2 regions of the Exiguobacterium sp. s133 genome follow, and region 1 is predicted to be linked to the other one. Evidence: riboswitches for the same ligand, from Rfam matches in the RefSeq annotation. Region 1 holds a riboswitch; the other holds the start of a gene.

Region 1 (7,777 bases):
ACGTGGTGTCTTTGAAGATAAAATGATTAAAAATATGTTTGCGACGGAATATATCTATAACAGTCTCCGTGAAGAAAAAACGGTCGGCGTCTTAGAAGAAGATGTTCAAAACGGACTAACATATATCGCAGAACCGGTCGGTGTCGTCTGTGGCGTCACACCTGTGACGAATCCGACATCAACGACGATGTTCAAAGCGTTGATCGCGATCAAGACGCGTAACCCGATCATCTTCGCCTTCCACCCGTCAGCGCAAAACTGCTCACTCGAAGCAGCGAAAACGTTACGTGACGCGGCTGTCAAAGCGGGCGCACCGCGTGACTGTATCCAGTGGGTCGAACAACCGTCACTCGAAGCAACAAAAATCTTGATGAACCACACGGATATCGCGATGGTCCTTGCGACCGGCGGAGCCGGCATGGTCAAATCAGCCTATTCAACAGGTAAGCCGGCACTCGGTGTCGGACCGGGGAACGTCCCGTGTTACATCGAAAAAACAGCAAAAATCAAACGTGCCGTCAGTGACCTTGTCCTCTCCAAAACGTTTGATAACGGAATGATTTGTGCATCGGAGCAAGCAGTCATCATCGATCAGGAAATCTACGCGGAAGTTCGGGCGGAGATGGAAGCACTCGGTTGCTACTTCTGTACAGCAGATGAGAAAAAACGTCTCGAAGCGCTCGTCATCAAAACCGATACATGTGCCGTCAATGCTGACATCGTCGGGAAACCGGCAACATGGATCGCAGCAAAAGCCGGCATCGACGTCCCGAGCAACACCGTCATGCTCGTCGCAGAACTTGAAAAAGTCGGCTCAGAAGAACCACTCTCACACGAAAAACTAAGCCCTGTCCTTGGTGCGTATAGCGTCCAGTCAACGGAAGATGCGTTCCATGTCGCCGAACGGATGCTTGAAATCGGTGGCCTCGGTCATACGGCAGTCATCCACACGACGAATGACGACTTGATGACGGCATTCGGAATGCGGATGAAAGCCTGCCGGATTCTCGTCAACAGCCCGTCAGCACACGGTGGGATTGGTGATCTGTATAACGAATTGACACCATCACTGACACTCGGTTGCGGCTCTTACGGGAAAAACTCCGTCTCTGAAAACGTAACGGCGAAACATCTACTCAATGTCAAGAAGGTGGCGAGACGACGCGTGAACATGCAGTGGTTCAAAGTACCGGAAAAGATTTTCTTTGAAAAAAATTCAGTCCAATACTTGAAATCGATTCAAGATGTCTCACGTGCGTTGATCGTCACCGATCAAGCGATGGTCGAGTTCGGCTACGCGGATAAAGTCATCCGCAACTTACCGGCAGGCGTCAGCTACCGGATCTTCGACCAAGTCGAACCGGATCCATCGGTTGCAACGGTTCAGACAGGAGCGCAAGCGATGCGCGACTTCAAACCGGACTTGATCATCGCCCTCGGTGGCGGATCAGCGATGGATGCAGCGAAAGGCATGTGGCTCTTCTACGAGCAACCGAACGAAACGTTCTCGAACTTACGTCAAAAGTTCCTCGATATCCGGAAACGGGCCTATAAATTCCCGGCGCTCGGTAACAAAGCGAAGTTCGTCGCGATTCCGACGACGTCCGGAACAGGATCTGAAGTCACACCGTTTACCGTCATCACGGACAAAGAGAAAAACGTCAAGTATCCAATTGCTGACTATGCGTTAACACCAGACGTCGCAATCATCGATCCGGAATTCGTCATGACGGTCCCGGCATCAATCACGGCGGACACCGGAATGGACGTCTTGACACATGCGACAGAAGCCTTCGTCTCCGTCCTCGCGAACGACTATACGGACGGACTGGCGCTAAAAGCGATCAAGATGATCTTCGACTACTTGCCACGCGCTTATGCGAATGGTGACGATGCCGAAGCACGCGAAAAAGTTCACAATGCGTCAACGATGGCCGGAATGGCGTTTGCCAATGCCTTCCTCGGGATTAACCATTCGATCGCGCACAAAATCGGTGGGGAGTTCCACACGCCACACGGTCGCACGAATGCGATTCTGATGCCACACGTCATCCGCTACAATGCAGCGAAACCGACGAAACTCGCTTCGTTCCCGAAATATGAATCATTCATCGCTGATGAACGGTACGCAGAAATCGCCCGTTATCTCGGACTACCGGCAGCGACGACGGAACAAGGTGTCGAGTCACTAATCCAAGCGATCACAGAACTCGGACAACAGTTGAACATCAAAATGTCATTCAAAGCCCAAGGCATCAAAAAAGCCGACTTTGAAGCAAAACTCGACAAGATGGCCGTCGATGCATTCGAAGATCAATGTACGACAGCGAATCCAAAAATGCCGCTCGTGACGGAACTTCGGAACATCATGGAGCTTGCGTACGAAGGCGTATAACAGAGAAAAAAATCATGGCAATTCAAAAGAGCCTTGCTTCCGGTCGACGGAGGCAAGGCTTTCGTTCGTAATCAGAAGAGACACCGATAAAACTGTCTTGTCATTATTGACAGATATTTCTAAGACCGCTAAAGTGAAGGTAACTTGAATAGAATCACTAGGGGTGTTGCTAAACTGAGATGAGTAGATACTCAAACCCTTTGAACCTGAACTAGTTCGTACTAGCGTAGGGAAGTGTAGACTCTAATAAACCAGCGAAGACCAGTCTGTCGGTTTTTTGTTATGTGATTATTTAGACGTGCGCAACTTTCCTTTTGGAGAGTTGCGCTTTTTTTGTTTACGACTTCGCTATTTAAGTTGCAAAAGACGATGAAGGAGTGGAAGACAGTGAACAGAACGGTAGTAGTGACGGGAAGCAGTCGGGGACTTGGCGCGACGATTGCAAGAGTATTGGTGAACAATGGGTTTAAAGTTGTGATTAATTATTATAAGAGCAAGGATGCGGCAGAGGAACTCGTAAATGAGCTCGGTGCAGAACATGCCATTGCCCTGTATGCGGATGTCACGAAGCGAGAAGACGTCGAGACATTGATGCAGTCAGCGACAGCTCATTACGGACAAATCGATGTCGTAATCAATAATGCATTAGTCGATTTTAAGTTCGATCCGCGCGCTCAAAAATCATTCATCGATTTGGAATGGGAAGATTATCAAAAACAGTTGGATGGCACGTTGAAAGCAGCGTTCCACGTCGTGCAAAGTGTCCTGCCGCAGTTCATTGAACGAAATAACGGCACCATCATCAGCATCGGCACGAATCTGTATCAAAACCCGGTAGTTCCCTATCACGAATATACGACGGCAAAAGCAGGGTTGATCGGCTTTACGCGTAATCTTGCATCAGAGCTAGGACAGTACGGCATAAACGTGAATGTCGTCTCCGGCGGCTTGTTAAAAGTGACAGATGCCAGTGCTGTGACGACCGCTGAAGTATTCGATTTAATTGCCCAATCAACTCCGTTAAAAAGAGTGACGACGCCGGAAGAGGTGGCGCAATTGGTCGCCTTTTTAGCGTCAGAAGCCGCCTCTGGCATTACCGGTCAAAATCTAACCGTAGATGGCGGATTGACGATGAACTGATGTCAGCGTTCAGGAGAAAGGAGTCAGGGACCTAAAGATGACGAAAACGAAGCAGTTAAACATCGGTGTTTTATTGTACGGCTGTGGCCATCATCAAGCGGCATGGTTAATGCCGGATTCTGCGATTGAAGAAATCGGGGAGAGCGGTTATTATCAGCGATTGGCTCAACTAGCGGAAGCGGGTTGCCTGGATGCTGTATTTTTTGCTGACAATCAATCTTTTCCTGCTGCAAACGCAACTGAACTACCTGCCTTTTGGCTCGATCCTGTAATCAATTTAACCGCTATTTCTCAAGTAACCCATCATATCGGGTTAGTTTCAACGATATCGAGTACGTTTTCAAATCCGTATACAGCGGCGAGACAACTGTTAAGCCTTGATCACGTGACGAACGGGCGTGTCGGCTGGAACCTGGTGACGTCGATGACGGACTGGGAAGCGTTAAACCATAGTATGGATAGGCTCCCTGCAAGGGACGAACGGTATCAAAAGGCGGATGAATTTGCATCTGTAATGGAAAAATTATTTTTATCCTGGGATCGAGCTGATTTCCTTTCGAGCCGGACGGACAACCGGTTGATTGATCCTGAAAAGATTCAACCATTCCATCATAGCGGGACCTACTTCAACGTAAAAGGTCCTTCGTCTACACCGCGTAGTCCTCAAGGGAAGCCGGTGGCAATGCAGGCGGGTGCATCTGCCCAAGGGATTGCACTTGCATCGAAGCACGCGGATGCCGTCTATTCGGTGTCGTGGAATGTAAAGCAAGCGAAAGCATTCCGGGAAAGTCTACAGAAACAAATCAAAGAAAGTGAGTCACCGGAGCGGCAGATTAAAATCTTTCCAGGATTGGTTACATACGTCGGTCGAACACGGGAAGAGGCGCTGGCGAAGAAAGCCGAACTGGATGAAAAATTACCGGTCGCGAATGCCTTGAAGCAACTGAGTTTCTTTTTGCAACAGGACTGTTCTGATTGGGATCTTGACAAAGCGGTGCCGTCCTTACCGCCTGTCGATGCGTTTTCAGGACCGGTCGGACGCTATAAAACGATTCTTGAAATCATCGATGATACAAAGCCTACACTAAGAGAACTGTTAGGTTATCTGGCAGCTGGTGGGGGACACCTGACACTGATAGGTACACCGGAAGAAATCGTCGATCAGATGGAGCTGTGGTTTGAAATGGGTATCGCAGACGGATTTAATCTGATGCCGCCGTCACTCCCATCAAGCTTAGAGGATTTTGTAGACCTGATCGTTCCTGAACTGCAAAAAAGAGGGTTGTTTAGAGAAGCCTATCAAGGGACTACGCTTCGGGAACATTTTGGTTTAGCTCAGGTGGGGGAGTCGGACGTGAAAAAATTCGTAAACTAAGCGTTCCTGCCAATCAGAGTCGGAGTCAGGGAAGTAGCCCGTTCGTCATGGACGAGCTACTTTTTGTATTTAATGCAGAAGATTCGTTTTCAAATCACCCGGAACAGGAATAACTATACAAACAATCTAGTCAAGGGGAGGCGCTTTTATGGAGCGGAGGCAACAGCGAAAGGAACGCTCGCATATGTTACGCAATATCTTGTTTGGTATAGGACTCGCTTGTATTGGTTTTCTCGTCCTGTTCGGTGTCATGACCGTTCTCGTCCAACAAATCGAGAAATCTGCCGATTACCAGGCGTTCGTGGAACTGATGCAGGACGCGGACGTCTCGTGGACGACACTGGAATTGACCCTCGTGTTCCTCCTGTTTTTCATCAGCGGAATGGCTGTCACGTTGCCGGAAGCCGTCAAAGAGGGATTGACGAATCAACTGATTGGCGCAAATGATACGGGGAACATCTTATCGGTTTTCGGAATCGATCTCAATCAAGTCTTGGAACCCCTGTCCTTCCGCGCCGAATATGGGAGTCCCTTCTTATCGATTTTCGGAATCGGTCTATTCCTAATCTTATTCTTAGTTTTACGGATCGGTGCAACGCGTGTGACCTGGACGATTCGAACAATCAGCTTTTTAGCGGCGAGTTTCGTCTTGTTTGCATTTACGTTCAATACAGGACTCGGGATTGATGTGCTGACAATTGATCAAGCGACCGTCTGGAATGGAATCTTCATTTTACTCTTTTTGACAGGACTGTTTTATCTCGCGTTTTATCCACGACAACTGTCCGGTATGTCAGCCGCCGCCCGTGCTGCGATCATTATTCTGATGGTCGCAAGTAGTGCACAACTGTTCTTTACGGTGACGGATGAAGCGAAATATGAGGGGGACGCCTCGACCCGGACCTGGTTGACTGTTTCGAGTTTAAACGCAGGCAGTGACGGCTGGTATGATTTGATGCACGGCAGTCAAGTGACCTACAAGGCAAATGTCCTTGGTGCAAGATTAAATGTCCCGGTGACGTTTTTGAACGGGGAAACCGACGTGACGCGGTTGAAACAATCGATGGAGGACGTCGTCAACCGAATCGACGCCGAGCGCGTCACGAATCAATTGTTGACTGTCATCGGGGGAGAACGTCCCGATTTATCGAATACGCGTTTGACGCTTGACGCAGTCGATTACGGGACGGCACGAAATGTCGTCCTTGCGATGGACGCTCGGTCGGCCGGGCAAACGGCGGCCGCTGATCAAGTCGAACAGGACAAGCCGTTCCCGTTTTGGCTGTTTCTGATTGTCCCGTTCGTCGTCTATCTCCTTGTCAGCATCCGGGCCTTTAAGAAAATATACGATCCCGTCGTTTTCGCTGTTGCGACCGGTTTGATTAGCTGGTTCATCTGTTCGCTGACGGGGACATCGTTTGCACTCTTATGGCAGGACGATGCTCTCATCCGGTTCAGTCAAGAGACGGCGACGGTGACGACGATTCTCTATGCGACGGTACTGGCACTGATTGCCGGTTTCATCGGTTACGCAATCAAACGACAGCATCATGGTGATAGATGAAGGGTGAAAACTGTTTCCCGTAAGTTCGGGGAGCGGTTTTCTTTTTTACAAGTAAATTTGTAAAGGTTCAAGGTTAATGTAAAGCCAATTTGTGGAATTAGTTAAGAAGGTTAAATAAGACGGATGTCCGACCTATTCAAAGAGGCTATAAGCTACAATCAAAGCGTGTTAAATTAATTGAGCAGTCATTTATATCTTAGGGGGAAACCAGATGAAACAGGCTACAAAAATTATTATCGCTACCACGTTGATCGCACCGATGTTAGCACCCGTCATCCAAGTCAAAACACTCGCAGCAGATGACAGTGTCGTCAAACTACGTTTTCTAGAAACAACAGATTTACATACAAACTCGATGAATTATGATTACTTCAAAGACGCGCAAGATGAGTCGATCGGTCTCGTCAAAGCAGCGACAGTCATCAAACAGCAACAAAACGTCGTCGGCGAAACGAACAGCTTCCTGTTCGATAACGGGGACACACTCCAAGGCACGCCGTTCGGGGATTATGTCAAAAATCAGTACGATCAAGGCAACAAAGGCAAACACCCGATGTATGAATTAATGGAATACCTCGGTTACGACGCCGTCACGCTCGGTAACCATGAGTTCAACTTCGGACTCGACTTCCTGAAGTCAGCGATGAGTGCTTCAAGCGGTTCAATCAAGTTCGTCAACTCAAACGTCCTCGACGCCGTGACGAAACAACCAATCGTCGCGGAATACAATGAAGACGGAAAAGACTATCAAATCATTGAACGGCAAGTGATGGATCAAAACAATCAACCGAAAACAATCAAAGTCGGCGTCTTCGGTGTCGTCACACCACAAATCATGGCGTGGGACGCGGGGAACTTAACCGGTAAAGTGACGGCGGAAGCCATCATCCCGGTCGCTAAAGCGACGGCGAAAAAACTAAAAGACGCTGGTGCAGACGTCGTCGTTGCGTTGGCCCACTCCGGAATCGGGGATACGATCGACCAAAAAGACGGCGATGAGAACGTCGGGTATGCGTTATCGAAGCTGGCTGACATCGATGTCTTGATGACCGGTCACCAGCACGGAAAATTCCCGGCAGCTGACTCGGCATTCAATAAGTTACCGAACGTCGATGCCGAAAAAGGGCTGATTAACGGAAAACCGGTCGTCATGGCGAACACGCAAGGGAAAAATGTCGGTGTCATCGATCTGCAATTAAAACAAGTCGACGGCAAGTGGACGATCGATACGTCATCTGCGAAGCTCGCTGACGTCACGAAAGAGACGGTCGCGGACGCCGGTGCGGTCAAACTGATCGAGAAG
Region 2 (7,777 bases), on a different contig from region 1:
TTGTATCTTTTTTGATGAAGCACAACATCTGAAGAATCCACGGTCGCAGACGACGGTCAGCTTAAAACAACTGTGGGCGACGCGGCGGTTTGCCTTGACGGGGACGCCGCTCGAAAACAAGACGCTTGATCTCTGGTCAATCTTTGACGTCGTCTTCCCGGCACTCTTGCCGGACCGGCAACGGTTTCTCGACTGGTCAGCACGGGACGTTCAACAATTCGTCGAACCGTTTTTGCTGCGCCGGACGAAAAAAGATGTTTTGCAACAGTTGCCGGCGAAACAAGTCGTCCATCAGTACACGGAACTGACGGCGGCACAGAAAAAACTCTATGCCGCCCACTTGGCAAAGTTACAGCTCGAGACGTTACAGCATCTCGATCAGTCAAAACCGGAAGAACGGATGAAGTTACTCGCCGGATTGACCCGGCTCCGGCAAATCTGTTGCGATCCCCGGTTGTTCGTCGAAAACTACCGTGGTCGGTCGGCGAAACGGGACCGGTTGCTCGCCTTGATTCAAGAAAAACGGGCAGCAGGCAAACGGATCTTAATTTTTTCACAGTTTACAAAAATGCTCGATTTGATTCGGGACGACCTGCATGAGTTGCACCTCCCTCATTTCGAACTGCGCGGGGATACACCGATTGCGGAGCGTCTCGAACGCTGCGACCGTTTTAATGCAGGCGAAGTCGATCTGTTTTTGATTTCACTGAAGGCGGGCGGCACCGGACTGAACCTGGCGACGGCGGATACTGTCATCTTATATGACAGTTGGTGGAATCCGGCTGTCGAACAGCAAGCGGCTGACCGGGCACACCGGATGGGACAAACACAGACGGTCGAAGTCATTAAATTAATCACGAAAGGCACGATCGAAGAAAAAATCATCGAGCTGCAGGAACGGAAAGCGACACTCGTGACGGACATACTTGAACAACCGGCGTCACTTGCGTTATCGGTCGATGAGATGGTTCAATTGCTTGAATAAGAGGAAAGGCACCGATTTCTTAATAGGATGTAAACCGTTGCTGCTCTAGGGAGAACAGGTTTCTGGCTATCGTTTTTTCGCCGGTTGATGTTTAGCTTTTAATGTTACGGGGGTATAACTATCATAGCACCGCATCAGCGAGTTGCTTTTACAACCACATGTTTCTCAATATCAGCGTAATGACCTGGGAGAGAAATGCTAACCACTCACTTCGATCTTCATTTTTATGAAATCAATTTGAAATAGCATTCGATGCACCGTCTTGATCCGGAACGATTCGTTCCACTCCTTTCTTCATTACCTTTTGAGGGCTATACCAAATTCAAGGGGGAAATGAACATGTCAGTAACATTAAAAGTAGAAGAACGCGAAGTACGCCCACGCTCACTTAGAAAGCAATTACGTCATGAAGGAAAAGCTCTTGGTGTCGTGTATGGTTACAAAGTGGAAAGTACACCGATTGCCTTTGACGAAAAAGCATTGATCAAAGTCGTTCGCGAACATGGTGAGAATGCACTTGTTGCACTTCAAATCGGTGGTAAAAAAGTCAACACACTGATCAATAAACTCGATATGGATATCTTCACACCAACAATCAAGCACGTTGAATTCATCGCTGTTAAAATGGATGAAGAAACAGAAGTCGAAACAGATATCGTCCTCGTCGGCGAAGCGGCTGGTGCAAAACTTGGTGGATATCTTTCACAAACACTCTTTAAAGTAACAGTTGCAGCTACACCAGATAAATTACCGGAACGCGTCGAAGTCGATGTGACAAATCTTAACCTCGGTGATTCTCTATCGGTTTCGGATTTACCGGAAGAAAAAGAATACCGTATCGTTACGGAAGGTGACATTCAAGTCGTTGCCGTCGTCGAATCGACACTTGAAGCGGATCTCGAAGAAGCAGATGCTGAAGAATCAGCTGAAGCGACAGAAGAGGTTTCTACTGAAGAACACACGGAAGAAAAAGAATAATTTTTCTTACCCTCCCCTCGCGGAGGGTTTTTTTATCTGTATTGACAACTGTCAGTAGAGTCGGTACAGTAAATAGCGTACACATTATATGCACATCCACTAGGGGAGCCCATTGGCTGAGACGATTCACTTCGGACCCTTTGAACCTGATCTAGTTCATACTAGCGTAGGAAAGTGGAGCGGTAATTCGTTCAATTTTTCTGCATGTTTGCAGATTCAGCGACCGCTCTCTTTCATAGAGGGCGGTCTTTTTGTTTGTCTGGTGGTTGTGCCAAAGGGAGATAGGAACATGAACAGTTGGAAAATGAAAGAAATCATTGTCATGATGATGTTGTCGGTTGCTTGCGGGGTACTCTACTTAGGGTGGTCGACATTGTGGTTACCGATTTCCGCGATCTTCGGACCGGTCGGATCGAACTGGATGTTCGGGATTTGGGTCATCGCGAGTCCGCTTGTCGCCTACATCATTCAAAAGCCCGGGGCAGCACTGATTGCAGAAGTCGTCGCCGCGGCTGTCGAATTATTCACGGGGAGTCACTTCGGATTATCGGCCTTATTGATTGGTTTCGCTCAAGGAATCGGTGCCGAAATCGCTTTTGCCCTCTTCGGATACCGGAAGTTCAACACAATGACGTTAGTTCTATCCGGAATGTTCGCCGCAATCGGCAGTATGGTCTATAGTCTTGTCGTCAATGGTTTCGCCTACTATACGACGACGACACTTCTGTTGACGTTTTCCCTTCAACTCGTCAGCGGTGCATTGCTCGGTGGATTACTTGCGAAAGTCATCGTCGATGCGCTCGTCAAGACAGGGACGTTGAACGGTTATGCGATCGGGCGTAAGCGGCGGAAGCCGGATGCAGCATGATTCATTGTAACGACTTGTCTGTCCGCTATCCTGGGCAACATGACAACGTCCTGCACAAGGTGACGGTGACGCTACACGAAGGGGAAACGACGTTGCTCGTCGGACCGAGCGGCAGTGGGAAAACGACGTTTTTACATGTTCTCGCCGGCTTATTACCTGACGCGATCGAAGCCGATGTCAGCGGCCACTGCAAAACGAATGGGACGGTCGGAATCCTTTTTCAAAATCCGGACGACCAGTTCTGCATGCAGACCGTCGGAGCGGAAGTTGCCTTTAGTCTTGAAAATCGCTCAGTCGACCGCAGTCAGATGGATGACCGGATTGACGCCGTACTGGCACGTGTCGGTCTGGACGTGCCGCTGACGACACCGATTATGCAACTGTCAGGAGGGATGAAACAACGACTCGCCCTCGCCTGCGTCCTAGCGCTTGAGCCGGATATTCTATTGCTTGACGAACCGACGGCGCAACTCGATCCGGCAGGACATCGGGTTTTGATGCAGCTGATTGAGGAACTCCATCACGACCGGACGTTGACGCTCGTTCTGATTGAACATCAGCTTGACCGCTGTGTGACGTTCAGTGACCGGGTGCTCGTCTTCGATCACGGCGGAACGATTTTACGCGATGGTCCGCCGCTTGATGTCTTCGGTCAGCATCGCGCTGAACTCGAACGACGCGGCATTGCAACACCGCTCCTCTACCCGTATGAACTGGAAACCGTGCCCCCCGCTTCTTCCCAGGCGGGGCGGTTACGAAAAACGAATAACATCCGTCCTCCGGTTCGGCACGACACGACGTTCGCGCTGACGCGCACCGCGATTAGCCGGCGTAAGCAAGTGATTGTCGATAACCTGTCGCTTGCAACACACGCCGGAGAATGGATCATGGTCGTCGGATCGAACGGTGCCGGGAAAAGCACGTTGCTCGAAACACTGGCGAAATTGATTCCGGCGCAAGGCGGTACGGTCCGCTTGTTCGAAAAAGAACTGCGGACATGGAAAAGTCGGAGCTATTACCGACACGTCGGATTCGTCTTTCAACAGCCAGAGCTCCAATTTCTCAAGCAGACGGTCGAAGACGAGCTCGTAATCAGCATGGATGCACCGACGCCGGAGCGGATTGAAACGGCGTTGCAATCCTACCGGTTAACCCATGTCGCCCGTCAGTCGCCCCTCGCTCTGAGCATGGGTCAAAAGCGACGGCTCAGCGTCGCGACGATGTTGTTAGAACCAAAAGACGTCCTGTTGCTCGATGAACCGACGTTCGGTCAAGATGCCGAGACGACAGGTCAACTCATCGAGATGTTCGAGCAGGCTCGATTAAACGGGACGACGCTGATCATGGTGACGCATGACATGGAGCTGGTCCACCAGTATGCCGACCGGGTCCTCGTCCTTGGTGACGGGCGACTTCAGTTCGACGGCACACCGGACACTTTGTTTAAAGACGAGACGTTACTCGAGCATAACCAACTCTCTCGTCCGTTATCGTATTTGTATCAGCAACTCGAGGAGGTGAAACGTCGTGCAGGAAAACGACTCCCCGCTCGCGCGTATTAATCCGGCACTCAAGCTCGGTGCCCTTCTGTACGTGATGGTGCTTTTGATTGCGGCACCGACGTTACGCGAAACGATAGCCTTACTTTTACTCGCTGCGGTCGGATTGGGCTGCTCCGGTTGGTCACTGTTGATGCTCGCCAAACGGGTCTCCCCCTACCTCGTCTTGTTCTTGCTGACATTTTGGATGATGGCAGCCTTCGGAAAAGGCAGTACGGAAGTTTGGTCATTCGGTTGGTTTCGCGTGACGGAAGAAAGTATCGGTCACGCCTGGTTGATCGCACTGCGGATGCTTGCCTTCGTCTTCCTCAGTTTGACGTTCATCGCGACGACCGACCAAACCCGGTTCGTCATGAGCCTGATTCATCAGTGCCGGCTTCCGGACCGGCTCGCCTATGGCTTTTTAGCAGGGATTCGTTTTATTCCGATCTTTCAGCAGGAAATAAGAACAATCCGTCAAGCACGGCGGGTCCGCCAACAGCACTCGATTTGGCCATGGCAGACGTTTTTCGCCATCAGTTTACCGCTTTTTACGAACAGTATCATCCGTTCGGAACAAATCGCGATTGCGATGGAAGCGCGTCGGTTTCAAGCCGAGCGGACGTATTATGTCCGTCCGGTCGTGACGCGTCACGATCAAGTGTTTTTTGCTCTCGTTTGTCTCGTGGCGAGCTTGCTTCGGATTGTCCTATGACATTCATTAGATTAACGCAGACGGATTCAGGGAATCATAGTCTCGGAAGCAGTTAATTTAAAGAAGTAGGTGAAGGTTTGAAGCGAATCGTATTAGTCGGGGCAGGTCATGCCCATTTAGAATGTATCAAAGAAGGCACGCATCCGGATGTTGAATGGATCGTCATCAACCCGTCCCGTTATCAGTATTATTCAGGAATGTTCTCCGGTCTTGCGGACGGCACGTATCGACTCGAGGAGACCCGGGTCGATGTCAAAGCACTCTGTTCTCTTCACGGAAAGACATTGATGGAGGACCGTGTCACGCGGATCGATCCGCAAACGAAACAAGTTTTCTGTCAGTCAGGCGAAATCATTTCTTACGACGTCGTATCGTGTAACATCGGTTCGAATGACTGGAATGTCTCAGATGCAACGTCACGCGTCACAATCAAGCCGAATTATCAAATCGATCAGGCGCTCCGTCAGTTTAAAGAGGCATCGTCGCCCGTCATCGTCGGGAGCGGTGCTGCTGCAATCGAGATGGCGGCCTCATTCCAATCGGACGGTTGTCCGGTCACACTCGTCCATGATGAATCGCTCCTCGCAGGACACCCGGCAGAAGCGAGCATCCTTGACCGGTTGGATACGCTGGGCGTGACACGCATCGTCGACCGGTTCGTCTCTCTTGATGAGCAAACCGTCCGGCTCCAGTCGGGCCAATCATTCAAAGCGGATGCCGTCCTGTTTTTAGGTGGCGCGTCAGCGCTTGATTTGTTCAAGGCATCCGGCCTCTATTGTGACGACCGCGGATTTTTGCTCGTCCACGAGACGTTCCAGTCGCTAGAGGACCCTTCTCTGTTTGCCGTCGGCGACTGTGCGACGCTCGCCGCATATCCGAACACACCGAAGAACGGTGTAACCGCCGTCCGGCAAGCACCGGTCTTGCTTGAGAACCTTCTTCGTTTCATCAATCAGGAACGTTTGCGGACGTTCCGGCCGCAAACGCGTTACTTGACGATTCTATCGATGGGACATCAGCAAGGAACCTTGCTTTACGGACGACACTATCAGACGAATCATTTGAGCTGGCGTTTGAAACAATGGATCGATCGCCGGTTCATCAAAAGTTATACGACATAAGAACTCGAATTTCGAATGAACTGGGTGTTCGGTTCAAGGCGGAACGTGCACTAAGGTGTCTGCATGTGGAACCTCCTAAAACAGAGAGGTATTCATTCCTCAATCTAGACACAAAAACAGCCATCACATACTTGCGATGGCTGTTTCAGACTGTAGACAACGTGCTATCAGGAAATCAAGCGTCTTTTTTCGTTGCTTTCCTCGGGCGAGGCGCAAGCCGTTGCTCCTTGATCCTAACGGACAACGAGCAGGGTCTTGCCTGCCTCTGAAAGTGCGTTAAAAACGCACTTTTTCCCGTAGGAGTCAACGAAACGTGACGCTTTTTAGGGAATACCGTGAGATAAATCCAAATATGCAGACGGTTTAGAGCGTAATCTGTCTTGAATCGCTTAGAACCGCGAACGATTGCCGCTTTGAATACGAGGTGAGACAGGGAAGCGCATCTCGATATAGAATTTTCAGGCTTCATAACCGTTTGTCTACAGCTTTAACAGCCATCGCATACTTACGATGGCTGTTTTTGTGTCGTTGATTATTTTAAGAACGCAAGTAACGTATCGTTGAATTTTTCGCGTTCATCGAGTACTGTCCCGTGCCCGCTCTCTTCAAATGGTTCGATGCGTGAGTTCGGGATTGCTTTTTGCATTTCTTCCGCAAATTCAAACGGACAGACTTTATCTTTTTTACCGTGAATGATTAACGTCTCGACGTCAATCTGCGGCAATTCATCCCGTAAGTCTTCGTCGCGCAAGGCGATTGCCGATAAAATCGTGCCGTGAGAAGAGGCTGCGACACTTAAGTTGTGGAACCATTGTGTCATCGGTTCTGAATGGTCTTGTTCAAAGAAGATTTTTCCGAATCCTTCAAGCATCGCCGGACGGTCTTTTCTCGTATCGGCAATCAAGTCATCGACTTCGTCTTTTGTCATCCCGTACGGGTACCCTTCCCGTTGCGTGAAGACCGGAGCTGCAGCACCCGCAAGAATCAATTTCGAGATTTTGCTCGATCCGTGGTTGAGCAGATAGCGTAACGCAATCCCGCCACCCATGGAAAAGCCGAGTAACGCTGCGTCTTTCAGTTCGAGCTGCGTAATGACTTGATCGATGTCAGATGCCATCGTTGCATAATCATATCCGCTGGCTGGAGCATCCGATTTGCCGTAGCCGCGGTAATCAACCCCGATGTAACGGTAGCCGGCGTCGAGCAAGGCATTCTTTTGATATTCGAACATGTTGTTATTCGCTGGCCATCCGTGTAACATGACGACCGGTTGTCCTGAACCGACATCTTCGACATAAATTTTAGTTCCGTCAACTGCTTGAATGAATGTACCCATTTGAATAACCCCCGTGTAGTAGTGAAATCCGTGCATGATTGAGTATTACCCCGTTCTGATAGATTATTAACATCTTAAGGTTAAAGTGAAATGAAAAATAGATAAAATATGGAAAAAGATATGGTAAAATAAGTAGAAAACGACGGGGAGGGATTGTCATTAAATCATGGTCACTGGCATTAGGACTGGCCTGCAGTCTCATCTTGTCCGGGTGCGGTCAAGAACGTTTATTGAAG

Evidence for each region. Region 1 has a riboswitch for thiamine pyrophosphate ahead of KNP96_RS06290 (3-oxoacyl-ACP reductase). Riboswitches for the same ligand answer to the same signal wherever they lie in the genome.
Region 2: another riboswitch for thiamine pyrophosphate. It lies ahead of KNP96_RS13215 (ECF transporter S component); the one in region 1 lies ahead of KNP96_RS06290 (3-oxoacyl-ACP reductase).

Annotation. Positions count from the first base shown of each region.
Region 1 is NZ_JACSMK010000003.1:263,170-270,946, reverse strand. Features, by position in the region: gene adhE (bifunctional acetaldehyde-CoA/alcohol dehydrogenase) at 1-2,395, shown strand, start outside; TPP riboswitch at 2,545-2,645, shown strand; gene KNP96_RS06290 (3-oxoacyl-ACP reductase) at 2,783-3,535, shown strand; gene KNP96_RS06285 (LLM class flavin-dependent oxidoreductase) at 3,573-4,910, shown strand; gene KNP96_RS06280 (hypothetical protein) at 5,059-6,474, shown strand; gene KNP96_RS06275 (bifunctional 2',3'-cyclic-nucleotide 2'-phosphodiesterase/3'-nucleotidase) at 6,686-7,777, shown strand, end outside.
Region 2 is NZ_JACSMK010000011.1:2,860-10,636, reverse strand. Features, by position in the region: gene KNP96_RS13225 (DEAD/DEAH box helicase) at 1-985, shown strand, start outside; gene KNP96_RS13220 (50S ribosomal protein L25/general stress protein Ctc) at 1,325-1,963, shown strand; TPP riboswitch at 2,055-2,153, shown strand; gene KNP96_RS13215 (ECF transporter S component) at 2,253-2,831, shown strand; gene KNP96_RS13210 (ABC transporter ATP-binding protein) at 2,828-4,393, shown strand; gene KNP96_RS13205 (energy-coupling factor transporter transmembrane component T family protein) at 4,359-5,084, shown strand; gene KNP96_RS13200 (NAD(P)/FAD-dependent oxidoreductase) at 5,162-6,205, shown strand; gene KNP96_RS13195 (alpha/beta fold hydrolase) at 6,738-7,541, opposite strand; gene KNP96_RS13190 (hypothetical protein) at 7,745-7,777, shown strand, end outside.